Regions from separate parts of the Shinella sp. M27 genome, predicted to be linked through region 1. Evidence: predicted binding sites of a transcription regulator. Region 1 holds the regulator's gene; the other holds the start of a gene.

What was found. The regulator PhoB, encoded in region 1, activates phosphate uptake and scavenging genes when phosphate is short. The targets are predictions, from matches to a motif close to TGTCATNNANCTGTCAT.
Region 2: a site for PhoB is predicted at 3,132-3,148, ahead of ACOZK4_RS14900 (ceramide glucosyltransferase). Genes of this name have one in related genera too.

Annotation. Positions count from the first base shown of each region.
Region 1 covers NZ_JBLZPK010000062.1:238-7,334, forward strand. The annotation lists partial or broken gene pstC (phosphate ABC transporter permease subunit PstC) at 1-706, shown strand, start outside; gene pstA (phosphate ABC transporter permease PstA) at 703-2,031, shown strand; gene pstB (phosphate ABC transporter ATP-binding protein PstB) at 2,045-2,860, shown strand; gene phoU (phosphate signaling complex protein PhoU) at 2,911-3,639, shown strand; gene phoB (phosphate regulon transcriptional regulator PhoB) at 3,661-4,344, shown strand; gene ACOZK4_RS23660 (GcrA family cell cycle regulator) at 4,472-5,002, opposite strand; gene ACOZK4_RS23665 (aspartate aminotransferase family protein) at 5,426-6,616, shown strand; gene argF (ornithine carbamoyltransferase) at 6,645-7,097, shown strand, end outside.
Region 2 covers NZ_JBLZPK010000034.1:191,702-198,798, reverse strand. The annotation lists gene ACOZK4_RS14910 (MFS transporter) at 1-1,186, opposite strand, end outside; gene ACOZK4_RS14905 (TetR/AcrR family transcriptional regulator) at 1,305-1,895, shown strand; gene ACOZK4_RS14900 (ceramide glucosyltransferase) at 1,902-3,053, opposite strand; gene ACOZK4_RS14895 (cysteine hydrolase family protein) at 3,201-3,746, opposite strand; gene ACOZK4_RS14890 (GlxA family transcriptional regulator) at 3,843-4,802, shown strand; gene ACOZK4_RS14885 (protein kinase domain-containing protein) at 4,799-6,205, opposite strand; gene ACOZK4_RS14880 (metallophosphoesterase family protein) at 6,205-6,945, opposite strand; gene ACOZK4_RS14875 (NAD(P)/FAD-dependent oxidoreductase) at 7,042-7,097, opposite strand, start outside.

The DNA of each region.
Region 1 (7,097 bases):
CACGCTCTATATCGGCTTCGTCGCCATGCTGGTCGCCGTGCCGGTCGGCCTCTTCGCCGCCATCTACATGTCGGAATATGCCTCGCGGCACGTCCGCTCGGTGGCCAAGCCGCTGCTCGAAGTGCTCGCCGGCATCCCGACCATCGTTTACGGCTTCTTCGCGCTGGTGACCGTCGGCCCGTTCCTGCGCGATATCTCCGCCCAGCTGAACGGCCTCGTCACGGGCAACTATACCAACTTCATCCAGGCACAGAGCGTCCTGACCGCCGGTTTCGTCATGGGCATCATGCTGATCCCCTATGTCTCCTCGCTGTCGGACGATATCATCACCGCCGTGCCGCGCGCCCTGCGTGACGGTTCGCTCGGTCTGGGTGCCACGCGCTCTGAAACGATCAAGCGCGTCATCCTGCCCGCCGCCCTGCCGGGCATCGTCGGCGCGCTGCTGATGACCGCCTCGCGCGCCGTCGGCGAAACCATGATTGTGGTGCTTGCCGCCGGTGTTGCCGCCCGCATGCAGCTCAATCCCTTCGAGCCGATGACAACAGTGACCGTCAAGATCGTCAACCAGCTGACAGGTGACCTCGAATTCACCTCGCCTCAGACGCTGGTGGCCTTCGCCCTCGGCATTACGCTGTTCTTCATCACGCTTTGCCTGAACATCTACGCCCTTTACATCGTGCGCAAATACCGGGAGCAGTACGAATGAGCCAGGTCTCCACGAGCCCTTCGATGGCCGCCCTTGGCGTCTCCGCCAAACCCGAACGCCGCGATATCGGCCTTCGCCGCCGCTACGCCGCCGAGCGCCGCTTCCGCCTTTTCGGCATGGCAGCGATCGCCTTCGGTCTGCTCTTCCTGTTCCTTCTGTTGTTTTCGGTGGTCTCCAAGGGCTACACCGCCTTCCAGCAGTCGATGATCACCATTCCGGTGGAGTTCTCCGAACAGGTTATCGACAAGAACAACGAGCGCGCCACCAACCCGCAGAAGCTGGTCTCGGCCAACTATCCGGTCGTTGCCCGTAACGCGCTCGCCAAGGTTCTCGGCGTCGATGAAAAGGACCGTGCCGGCCTCAAGGCCGTCAACGGCATGATCTCGGACAGCGTTCGCACGCAGTTCCGCGACATGGTCGTCGCCAATCCGGCGATCATCGGCACCACGCAGACGGTGACCTTCCTCGCCCACGGCGACCTCGACTCTGCCTTCAAGGGGCAGATCGATCTCTCGGTAGCGGAAAACAACCGCAAGATCTCCGACAAGCAGGTCGGCTGGATGAACACGCTCGTCGAAAGCGGCGCGCTCTCCAAGCACTTCAACACCGGCCTCTTCGTCAACGGCGCATCGAGCCGCCCGGAAGCGGCGGGCCTCGGCGTTGCCATCGTCGGCTCGCTCTACATGATGCTGATCGTGCTCGTGCTGTCGCTGCCGATCGGCGTCGCCGCCTCGATCTACCTCGAGGAATTCGCCCCGAAGAACCGTTTCACCGACCTCATCGAGGTGAACATCAACAACCTCGCCGCCGTGCCCTCGATCGTCTACGGTCTGCTCGGTCTCGCCGTCTTCGTCAATTTCGCGGGCTTCCCGCGCTCGGCAGCCCTCGTCGGCGGCCTGGTGCTGACGCTGATGACGCTGCCGACGATCATCATCGCGACCCGCGCTGCCCTCAAGGCCGTGCCCCCGTCGATCCGCTCCGCCGCCCTCGGCCTCGGCGCATCCAAGATGCAGACCGTGTTCCACCACGTCCTGCCGCTCGCCATGCCGGGCATCCTGACAGGCACGATCATCGGTCTGGCGCATGCGCTCGGCGAAACCGCACCGCTGCTGCTCATCGGCATGGTCGCCTTCGTCGCCGACATTCCCGGAACGCCGCTGGAACCCTCCACGGCTCTGCCGGTACAGATCTACATGTGGGCGAACGAGGCCGAGCGTGCCTTCGTGGAGCGCACCTCGGGCGCCATCATGGTGCTCCTCATCTTCCTCATCCTCATGAATGTTGGCGCCATCCTGTTGCGCCGCCGTTTCGAACGGCGCTGGTAGAAGGACCGATCCTATGAACATGATGTCAGAAGCAGCAGTCGAGAAAGCGCTGGACAAGAAAATGAACGACATTTCCTACAAGATGATCGGCAAGGACGTTTCGGTCTATTACGGCGACAAGCGCGCCCTCTACGACGTCAACCTGAACGTCCGCGAAAACACCGTGACGGCGCTGATCGGCCCGTCGGGCTGCGGCAAGTCGACCTTCCTGCGCACGCTCAACCGCATGAACGACACGATCGACGGCTGCCGCGTCACCGGCCGCATCACGCTCGATGCGGACGATATCTACGATCCGAACATCGACGTCGTCGAACTGCGCGCCCGCGTCGGCATGGTCTTCCAGAAGCCGAACCCGTTCCCGAAGTCGATCTACGAAAACGTCGCCTACGGCCCGCGCATCCACGGTCTTGCCAAGTCGAAGGCCGACATGGACGCCATCGTGGAGAAGAGCCTGCAGAAGGCGGGCCTGTGGAACGAGGTGAAGGACCGCCTGCAGGAAGGCGGCACGGGCCTCTCCGGCGGCCAGCAGCAGCGCCTGTGCATCGCACGCGCCGTCGCCGTCAGCCCCGAGGTCATCCTGATGGACGAGCCCTGCTCGGCGCTCGACCCGATCGCGACGGCCAAGGTCGAGGAGCTCATCCACGAGCTGCGCGCCAACTTCACCATCGTCATCGTGACGCACTCCATGCAGCAGGCGGCCCGCGTCTCGCAGCGCACCGCCATGTTCCACCTCGGCAACCTCGTCGAGGAGAACGACACCGACAAGATGTTCACCAACCCGGATGACCAGCGCACGCAGGACTACATCATGGGCCGCTTCGGCTGACGCTTCCGTCGCTGACGCCCCTGAAACCCGAGCGCATTAAGGACAGAACGATGTCATCGACCCATATTGTTTCGATTTACGACGAAGAACTGAAGTACCTCTCCCGCCGCATCTCTGAAATGGGCGGCACGGCCGAGCAGATGGTGGCGGATTCCGTCCGCGCCCTCGTCTCTACCGACGTGGCGCTGGCCCAGAAGGTCATTTCCGAGGATGTCATCCTCGACAATGCCGAGCGCCAGATCAACGAAAAGGCGATCGTCACCATCGCCAAGCGTCAGCCGATGGCGGCGGACCTGCGCGAAATCATGGGCACGATCCGCATCGCTGCCGAACTGGAGCGCGTCGGCGACCTCGGCAAGAACACCGCCAAGCGCGTGATTGCCGTGCAGAGCTCGGGCATGCCGCGCAAGCTCGCCCGGGGCCTGGAGCATCTCGCCGAACTCGCGCTGATGCAGCTCAAGGAAGTGCTCGACGTCTTCGCCACCCGCTCGGTGGACAAGGCCAAGGCGATCCGCGAGCGTGACGACGAGATCGACGCGATCTACACCTCGCTGTTCCGCGAACTCCTGACGTACATGATGGAAGACCCGCGTAACATCACGCCCTGCACGCATCTTTTGTTCTGCGCCAAGAACATCGAGCGCATCGGCGACCACGCGACCAACATCGCCGAAACCATCTACTACATGGCGACCGGCTCCCAGCCCGAGGGCGAGCGCCCGAAGGACGACACGTCGACATCGGTCGTCGCGGCCGACATCGCCGAAGCGTCCGAGTAAGTTTGAGCAGGAACCCTGTCCATGGTGCCCAGAATAGCCGTCGTGGAAGACGAGGAGGCGCTAAGCGTTCTCCTGCGCTACAATCTCGAAGCCGAGGGTTTCGAGGTCGATACGATCCTATCGGGTGACGAGGCGGAAATGCGCTTGCAGGAGCGCATGCCCGACCTCCTCATCCTCGACTGGATGCTGCCGGGCGTTTCCGGCATCGAGCTGTGCCGGCGCCTGCGCCAGCGGCCGGAAACAGAGCGCTTGCCGATCATCATGCTGACGGCGCGCGGCGAGGAGAGCGAGCGCGTGCGTGGCCTGGCCACCGGCGCGGATGACTATGTCGTCAAGCCGTTCTCGACGCCGGAGCTGGTTGCGCGCGTGCGCGCCATGCTGCGCCGTGCCAAGCCCGAGGTCGTCTCGACGGTGCTGCGCTGCGGCGATATCGAGCTCGACCGCGAGACGCATCGCGTCCACCGTCGCACCCGCGAGGTTCGCCTCGGCCCGACGGAGTTCCGCCTCCTGGAATTCCTGATGACCTCGCCGAGCCGCGTCTTCTCGCGCTCGCAGCTGCTGGACGGTGTGTGGGGACACGACATCTATGTCGACGAGCGCACCGTCGATGTGCATGTCGGCCGCCTGCGCAAGGCGCTCAATTTCGCCAACATGCAGGACGTCATCCGCACGGTCCGCGGCGCCGGCTATTCGCTGGAAACCTGAGCGACGCAATTCCTCCCAAGGACGGAAATGGGCCCTACGGGCCTGTTTGCGTTTTTGGGCTGCCCATCCATCGCCTCAAACAAAAACGGAGCCTTTCGGCTCCGCTTTCATTTCATATCGATTGCCGTCAGCGCATCCGGCGGCGCTCGGCCGAGGGCTGGTAGGCGAGGCGCTGGTGGTAGGTGCAGTAGGGCGAATTGTCAGGGGATTCGTTGCCGCAGAAATGGAAGTCGTCGTTCAGCGGATCGCCGATCGGCCACTTGCAGGTGCGCTCGGTGAGCTGCGTCAGTTCCAGCTTGCGCGACATCGGCACTACGACATTGTTGCCGTTGGCGGGAACCGGGAGCTGTTCGGCAACGGCCTCGAATTCCGTGTCCATGTCGTCCTTGGCGATCGCTGCCGGACGGGCTGCGGTGCGCGGCGTGACGGCACGGGCCTGGAAGGTCGCGGGGCGGGGGGCCGCCGGCGCCGGGCGCTTCGGGCGGGCGGCGGTCTGCGTGCCGCCGGCCTTGGCGCGGCCAGGCAGGTTGAGCCGGTGCACCTTGCCGATAACGGCATTGCGGCTGACGCCGCCGAGTTGCGCCGCGATCTGGCTCGCGCTCAAACCCTCGGCCCAGAGCTTCTTGAGTCTTTCGACGCGCTCGTCTGTCCAGTTCATGTTTTCGTCTCCGCTCGGCGTTCGATGCGGGAATCCCTCGTCGCGTCCCGGACAGATCCGGAACCTGAACGCCTTCAACTCTTTTGGTGACTAGTTCCGCCGCATGCAGTCTAGTAATTGGTCCTTAACCTAGAGACCGGTGGACTCTGTGACAAGAGTCGCAGGAATCGGCGCGAATCGATTTCGAGGTTTTCCCCAACTTGCTGGTCGGGTGTGACTCGATGGAGACACCTTCCGCGCGTGCCGTGAATCCTCACCCTGCGGGAGGTTCAGCGTCACTCGGGGTGCGATTTTGTTGACATCCCCAGGTGAAATGCCGATAGTGCCGCATGCCGCCGAAAGGCGGCTTTTGATTTTTCTGGAGCCCGGAAAAGTCAAGTGTCAGACGTCTTTTTTCGCATCTCTTTTCGGAGGATACGCGCCATGGCCGATGCCGCGCCGCTCTATGAAACCTATATGCGTGCGCCGCTCCGGTTCACGCGCGGGGAGGGCGTCTGGCTGATCGCCGAAGATGGCGAGCGATATCTCGATTTCGCCGCCGGCGTCGCCGTCAATTCGCTGGGCCATGCGCATCCTCATCTCGTTGCCGCGCTGAAGGATCAGGCCGACAAGGTCTGGCACCTGTCCAACCTCTATGAGGTGCCCGGCCAGGAAAGCCTCGGCCGCCGGCTGACCGACGCGACCTTCGCCGACAAGGTGTTCTTCACCAATTCGGGTGCCGAAGCGCTGGAATGCGCCATCAAGACCGCGCGCCGCTATCACTTCGCCAAGGGCCATCCCGGCAAGTTCCACATCCTCACCTTCGACGGCGCCTTCCACGGCCGCACCATCGCGACGATCGCGGCCGGCGGGCAGGAAAAGTATATCGAAGGCTTCGGCCCCAAGGCGCCGGGCTTCCTGAAGCTGCCCTTCGGCGATATCGCCGCCGTCAAGGATGCGATCACCGAGGAAACCGCCGGCATTCTGATCGAGCCGGTGCAGGGCGAGGGCGGCATCCGCCCCGTATCGAAGGAATTCATGCAGGAGCTGCGCCAGCTCTGCGACGAATACGGCCTGCTGCTGATCCTCGACGAGGTCCAGTCCGGCGTCGGCCGCACGGGCCGCCTCTTTGCCCATGAATGGGCGGGCGTGACGCCCGACATCATGGCGGTCGCCAAGGGCATCGGCGGCGGTTTCCCGCTCGGCGCCTGCCTTGCCACCAACGAGGCCGCCTCAGGCATGGTCGCCGGCACGCATGGCTCGACCTATGGCGGCAATCCGCTCGCCATGGCCGTCGGCAATGCCGTGCTCGACGTCGTGCTCGAAGACGGCTTCCTCGAACATGTGCGCGACGTGGCGCTGGTCTTCCGTCAGGGCCTTGCGGCGCTGAAGGATCGTTTCCCCGAGGTCATCGAGGATGTGCGCGGCGAAGGCCTGATGCTCGGCATCAAGGCGAAAATCCCCGTCGCCGACCTCCTGAAGGCCGTGCGCGCGGAAAAACTGCTGGGCGTGCCGGCCGGCGACAATGTGCTGCGGCTCCTGCCGCCGCTCACCGTCACCGCCGAAGAGGCACGCGAAGGGCTCGCCCGCATCGAGCGCGCAGCCGAAAAGCTGACGGCGGCGAAAGCCGCCTGATCAGAGACCGGGACAGACAGGACACATCATGGCCAAGCATTTCCTCGACCTTTCCGCCGTTTCGGAAAGCGATCTCCGCGTCATCATGGACGATGCGCACAAGCGCAAGGCAGCCAACAAGGCCGGCAAGGAAGAGCGACCGCTCGCCGGCAAGATGCTCGCGATGATCTTCGAGAAGCCCTCCACCCGCACGCGCGTCTCCTTCGATGTCGGCATGCGCCAGCTTGGGGGCGAGACGCTGTTCCTGTCGGGCACGGAAATGCAGCTCGGCCGCGCCGAGACGATCGGCGACACCGCCAAGGTTCTGTCGCGCTATGTCGATGCCATCATGATCCGCACGACGGATCACAACCGTCTGCTGGAGCTTGCCGAGCACGCCACCGTTCCCGTCATCAACGCGCTGACGGACCTGACGCATCCCTGCCAGATCATGGCCGACGTCATGACCTTCGAGGAGCATCGTGGTCTGGCCAAGGGCAAG
Region 2 (7,097 bases), on a different contig from region 1:
CGCAATCCTCGCCGGCCAGCGATCGTTGGCCGAGCGCGATGGTGAGCGCGGCACTGAGGCCGGCTGCGACGGAGACCCAAAAGCCGTTGTGCGGGCCAAAGGTATCGACGGCCCAGCCGGCGACGAAGGCACCGAGCGCCATGCCGATCCCGATGCCGGTCGTGACCCAGGTGACGCCTTCCGTCAGCATGGCCTCGGGCACGCGGCGTTCGACGATGCCGAAGGCGGTGATGAAGGTGGGTGAGATGGCGATGCCGCTGACGAAGACGGCGATGGCCAGCAGCGGCACCGTGCCGGCGAAGGGCAGCGGCAGTGCCGTGAGCGCCAGAATGGTGACGGCGATCATCAGCTGCTTCTGCAAGGCCAGCTTCGGGTTCAGCGCGCCGAGCACGAGGCCGACAACGAAGGAACCGATGGCATAGACGCCGATGACGAGGCTTGCGGCATTCGGCTGGCCGAGATCCTTGGTGATGGCGACCGCGCTGACTTCAGCCGTCGCGAAGGTTGCGCCGACGAAGACGAGGGCAAGCGTGATAATCTGGATCGGGCGCAGGCGAATAGCCGACTTCTGCGGCGCGCTGCCGGCGACGTGGCGAACAGCGGGTTCTGTGCTCCGCTGGAGCACGAAGGCGAGGGTGCCGAGCGCCAGGAAGGCGGTGCTGATCAGCATGCCGGCTTCCGGGAAGAGCGCGACGGCGAGGCCGACCGAGAGCGAAGCGCCGGCAATATAGACCAGCTCGTCGGCCGCCGATTCGAAGGCAAAGGCGGTGTTGAGCTCCGGGCGGTCGCGGAAGAGTTCGGTCCAGCGGGCGCGCAGCATGGCGGGCATGCTGGGCATGGCGGCGGCAAGCAGCGCGGAGGCAAACAGCGTCCAGACCGGCCAGCCCTGGTTTGCGGCGGCAATCAGCGTGAGGAAGGCGATGACGGAGACGATGGTCGTCGGCATCAGCACCGCCGACTGGCCGTAGCGGTCGACGGCGCGGGAGATTTGCGGGGCGATGAGGGCGTTGGTCAGCGCATAGGTCGCCGAAACGGCGCCGGCGAGCCAGTATTCACCATGGGTCTGCGACAGCATGGCGACGATGCCGATCGGTGCCATGGCGATGGGAAGGCGGGCGAGAAAGCCGGCGGCGGAGAACCCCTTGGTTCCCGGCACGCTGAAAATTTCCTTGTACGGGTTGGACATGGCCTGCTCCTGTAAACGGGCGGTTCCACCACTTACATACGTGGCGTATATCCAGGAAATAGTTGCATACGTGACGTATGTCAAATAAAATACGCGACGTATGTGAATAGGAGACGCCATGCGCAAGCCGCGCGAGGAAATGATTGCCGAAACAAGGGCAAAGCTGATTGCCGCCGGCCGCAAGGCCTTTGGCACCGTCGGCTATGCCGATGCGTCCATGGATGATTTTACGGCAAGCGCAGGGCTGACGCGCGGCGCGCTCTACCATCATTTCGGCGACAAGAAGGGGTTGCTTCAAGCCGTGATGCGCGAAATCGACGCGGAGATGACGGTGCGGCTCAACCGTATTTCGGCGGCTGCGCCGAACCGCTGGCAGGGCTTTGTCGATGAATGCGTCGCCTATATCGAGATGGCGTTGGAGCCGGAAATCCAGCGCATCATGTTCCGCGATGGGCCGGCGGTGCTGGGCGACGTCTCGCAATGGCCGACCAGCCGCGGCTGTATCGCGGCACTCAGTCGCAGCATTGACCATCTGAAGGCGGAGGGGACGATGGCCGAGATCGATACGGAAGCCGCCGCCCGGCTGATCAATGGCGCCAGCAGCCATGCGGCGTTGTGGATCGCCAATTCGGACGATCCGGAGGACACTTCGAAACGCGCCGTGCGCGGCTTCCGTACTGTGCTGGATGGCTTGCGCGCGAAAGCCTGAGGCGAGTCACGAGCCCGCCGGAGCTTCCTTCAGTTCCGACGCATTGGTGCCGATCGTCATCGTGTTGCCGCGCCAGTCGATGGTGCCGCCGATCCAGGCGCGCAGCCAGATGGCCGGCATCATGATATCGCGCGCCATCATCGCCGGCACGGACCAGCGCGAGAGATGCCAGCCCTTGAACCGTGCAAGGGCGAGTTCCGGCAGGTAGACGCCGGCCAGCACCATCAGGACGGTGGGCAGGAGCGTCAGGTCGCCCAGCGCGACGGCGACGAGTGCGAGCAGCAATGGCGGCAGCACGCCCAGAAGAATTTCCGGCGCGAAGAAGCTCGGGAAGGTGACGCGGCGCAGGCGCGACCAACGGGCCTGGCGTGACCAGATCTCCTGCTCGGTGCGGCGGCCGAGCGGTTGCTCGAACGGAGCGGATACCAGGTGGACCTTCAGGCCAAGCCGGTTCACCAGCTTGGTGGAGGCGGCATCCTCGGCGATTTCGGCATTGAGCGCATGGATGCTGCCGTTCGCATCGAGCATCGGCTTGTACCAGAGCATGCTCTTGCCCTGTGCAAAGCCGAGCCCGACGGCCTCGCCGGCATATTGCCAGCGCGCCTGCTGGGTGTTGAGGAACATGCATTCCACCTCCGCCCAGAAACCCACCGGCCGTGAGCCGAGCGGCGTGGAGCAGACGAGGCCAGAATCGCTGCGCCAGCTGCCCATGAGATGCTGGATGTAGTCCGCGGGCATCAGCACGTTGGAATCGGCAAGGATCACCCAGTGGTGCCGGGCGGCCTGCCAGCCTTTCACGCAATTGTTCAGCTTCGGGTTGGCGCTGATCCGGTCATCGCCGACGAGGATGCGCATTTCGATCTCGGGATGGGCGGCGGCGGTCTTTTCGATGAGCGGGATGATCGGATCGTTGCCGTGGGCGACGCAGAACAGCAATTCGTAGCGCGGCCAGGAGAGGCGGAAGGCGCGCTCCAGCGTTTCGCCGGTAAAATTCTCGATGCCGCGAACGGGGATGACGATGGAGACCGGCGGCTTCTTGCGCAAATCCGGCGGCGGTGCGCCCGTGGCATCCAGCCGCCTGCCGGCGATGAGGATGCTCGCGAGATTGGTCGCGACAAGAGCGCCCGAGGCAAGGGCGAAGGCCTGAGCCATGTCCATTCACGCAGTCTCCGAAAGGCGCCACGCTTTCAGGCGGCGGCCGGGGTGCATTCACGCGCGAAGGAACACCATTGTCACATGACAGGGGAATGACGGGCATAGTTCATCCCCTTCGCAACGCGGCGAAGGGGATGAAAGGAAAGCGCTTTACGACAGGTATTCCGCCGTCGTCGTAACCTTGCCGTAGCCGAATTCCAGCGCCGACATGATGGTGGCGTGGACCTGGGCGGCCGGCACGACCGAATCGCCGAAAGCTTTGTCGCGCGTAGCACAGGCATCGTGCACCACCGTCAGATCATAACCGAGATCGGCAGCGGCGCGGGCGGTGGCGTCGATGCAGACGTCGCTCATGGCGCCCACGACGACGACCTCCTCGATGCCGCCGGCCTTCAGCGTGTCCTGAAGAACGGTGTCGCGGAAGGAGTTGGGGTAGTTCTTGATGACGACGGTATCGCCGGCTTCCGGCTTCACGGCGGCGATCGGATTGATGCCATCGGTGTTGGGCGCAAAGAGCGGAGAATCGGCTTCCAGCGAGACGTGATGGACATGGACGATCTTGTCGCCGCGGCTGCGGGCCGCCGAGACGACGCGGGCGGCATTGTCAGCGGCGGCGTCGATACCTTCCAGTGCGAAGCTGCCGGTGGCGAGATAATCCTTCTGGAGGTCGACGATGATGACGGCGCGTTTGCTCATGAGAAATCCTTCCTCGGTTGATGTCATGGACATTCTTCCTCCATCCTGCCATCTCTCGCCATTGGCGATACCGACATAATCAAGGGTGAAAGTGACATGGTCTCCTCGGCCGAAATCGGACTGGTGATCTATCCCGGCGCGCAGATGGCGGCGGTGCTTGGCATGACCGACCTCTTCAATTCGGCGACCCATATGGCGCAGGCGAAATGCGGGGCGGGTGCCAAGATCCGGGTCAGCCACTGGCGGCTGGAGGACGGAAAGCCGGTACGGACCGATGCCAGCGCCGCGCCCGATGCGGCGGAGCGGCCGGCGGTGCTGGTGCTGCCGCCGGCCCTTGGCGACCCGATCCTGCGCGAGGAGGCGGCGCCCTTTGCGGCCTGGCTGCGCGAATGCCATGCCTCCGGCATCCAGCTCGCCTCGATCTGCGCCGGTGCCTTCCTGCTCGGAGAGACGGGGCTGCTCGCCGGCCGCACCATCACCACCAATTGGGTGATCGCCGAAACTTTCGAGATGCGTTTTCCCGACGTGACCGTCGATACGGACCGTTTGCTCAGCGAGGACGGCGATATCGTCACGGCCGGCGGCGTGATGGCCTGGGTCGATCTCGGACTGAAGCTGATCGACCGTTTTCTCGGGCCGACGATCATGCTGGAGGTCGCCCGGCAGTTCGTCGTCGATCCGCCCGGTCGCGAGCAGCGCTATTACAGCACCTTCTCGCCGCGTCTGCTGCATGGCGATGCGGCGATCCTCAGGGTGCAGCATTTCCTTCAGGCGAACGAGGCGCGGGAAACCGCGATCGATGTGCTGGCCGCGCAGGCGGGGCTGGAGGAACGGACGTTTCTGCGGCGCTTCCGCAAGGCGACGGGGCTGACGACCTCGGATTATTGCCAGCGGCTGCGTGTCGCCAAGGCGCAGGAGCTGTTGCAGTTCACCATCCGCTCGGTGGACAGCGTCGCCGTCGATGTCGGCTACAACGACCCCGGCGCGTTCCGGAAGGTTTTTGGCCGCATCGTCGGGCTGACGCCGGGCGATTATCGCAAGCGCTTTCGTTCTTAGCTTTCCGGACGCGTGCGGTTGCGTACCACGGTGACGGTGCAGGGCGCATGCGCCGCGACCTCGCCGGAGACGCTGCCGAGCATCGAGCGCATGGCTGATTCGGCGCGCGCACCCATCACGATATGGTCGACATAGTTTTCGCGGGCATAGGCGAGAATGGCATCGGCCGGCGAGACGGCCTCCAACACGTGGAACGTGATACCGCCGCCGGGTGTCGGCAGGCCCGTCGACCAGGTGCGCAGTTCCACCAGCCGCATGACATGCTTGTTGCGGCCTTCCTCGTCGAGCGAGGTGTCGAGCGCGATGCGGTTGATCTTCAGCACGTTGAGGCAGGCGATGCGGGCATCCGGCGTGTTCTCGATGATGCGTGCGACCGTCCTACGCTTTGCTTCGTCCAATTCCGGCGTGCTACCCGAAAGGTTGATCGCCACCGCAACGATCGGCGCATTGGCAAGCTGCGTTTCCGCCGTCTGCGGCTTCACCGTCTCGATCGGCACCGGATTGAAGCGGCGGCGCAGCACGGTGCCGAAGGTGTCGCGCTTCATTTTCTCCGCCCGCGCGGTGAGCTTGACCGCGGACATGTCCTGCAGATCGAGCGCGAGCTGTGCCGCACTCGGATAACGCCAGGCGGGGTTTACCTCCAGGCAGCGCAGGATGATTTCCTGTAGCGCCAGCGGGATCGCACCATTGCGGGCGCGCGGCGGCAAGGGATCGCGCCAGAGCCGGCGTTTCAGGCCCTTCAACCGCTGCGGATCGCCGAACGGGCGCGCGCTGGTCGCGAAGAAATAGAGCATGACGCCGAGCGCGAAGAGGTCGCTGCGGAAATCGCTGCGCGTGCCGAGCACCTGTTCAGGCGCCATATAGGGCGCGGTGCCATAGGGCAGGCGGAACTGCTCGTCCATCAGGTCCGGCAGATGGATGTGGCGGGCAAGGCCATAGTCGATCAGCACCGCCTCGCCGCTCTCGCGGAACATCACGTTGGAGGGTTTGAGATCGAGATGCACGACATTCTGCCGGTGCAGCGAATCGAGCGCGACCGCGACCTTGGCGCCGATGGCGGCGACCTCGTCGGGCGGCAGCGGCAGGCGCTCGAGCAGCGGATAGAGCGAGGTGCCGGGCAGGCGCTCCATGACGATATAGGGCAGGGTGGCAAAATCGCCGTTGGCGACGAAGCGCGGCACGTGCGGGCCGCTGAGGCGCGGCAGGATCATCTGCTCCATCTCGAAGCCGACGATGGCGGCGGGATCGTCGCCTTCGCCGATGACCGGCACCTTCATAAGGATAGGGCAGTCGATATCCGGCCGGGAAACCTGCCAGATCCGCGCCATGCCGCCATTGTGCGCGATGTCCTCGATGACGAAGCCATCGATCTCATCGCCGGGTTTCAGCCGTCCCTTTACCATCAGCGCCCCTCGAACAGCCGCTCGGCGAGCGAGACGGGCAGGCCGGCAGCCCGAATTTTATTCGCGGCGGCCGCAATATCATAGGCGGCGCGCAGGAAACGCAGGTCGGCGCTCTCGGTGTCGTACAGCGCGAAGGCGGCGCAGGGATTGCCGTCGCGCGGCTGGCCGACAGCACCCATCACGGCAAGCCAGCGGCGCTGCGGCAGGAGCGGCACGGGTGTCGCCGCCACGGGACGGAAATGCGTGACCTTGCCGCCGGGTGCCGTGCAGTAGAGCGCCGGCTTGTGCACATGGCCGCAGAAGCTGACGCGTGCCTCGCAGGCGCCGAGATGCTCGCCGGCATCGCTGGCGTCGAGCACATAGTTCCAGTCGGAGGGCGCGCTGGCATCGGCATGCACGAAGAGGCAATCGCCCTCGCGCGCCTTCAAGGGCAGGGCGGCGAGGAAGGCACGGGCAGCGCCGCCAAGCTGCCGGCGCGTCCATTCGAGCGCCATCGTCGCCGTCGGGTTCATCGTGACGGAGGCATTGCCGATGGCGTCGTCATGGTTGCCGCGCAGGACGATCGCGCCTGATTCCGCCAGGGATCTTGCTGTCTCGACACACCATTCGGGATCGGCGCCATAGCCGACGATGTCGCCGAGCACGACGAAGCGCTCCGCACCCGCCGCCTGCGCCGCCGCCAGTACGGCTTCGAAAGCTTCGCGATTGCCGTGGATATCGGAGAGAATGGCGAGCAGCATGACCGTCCGGATCGTTGCGGTGCCGGAGCATAGCGTGCCTTGCCGCATGCTGCCATTCAACGGAAGGGGAATATCACGCCCCCGAATCGCGCTCCGTCACGATTTTTCGAAGGCGAAAAGATCCGCATCGGCATCGTTGTGGCCGGCAATGT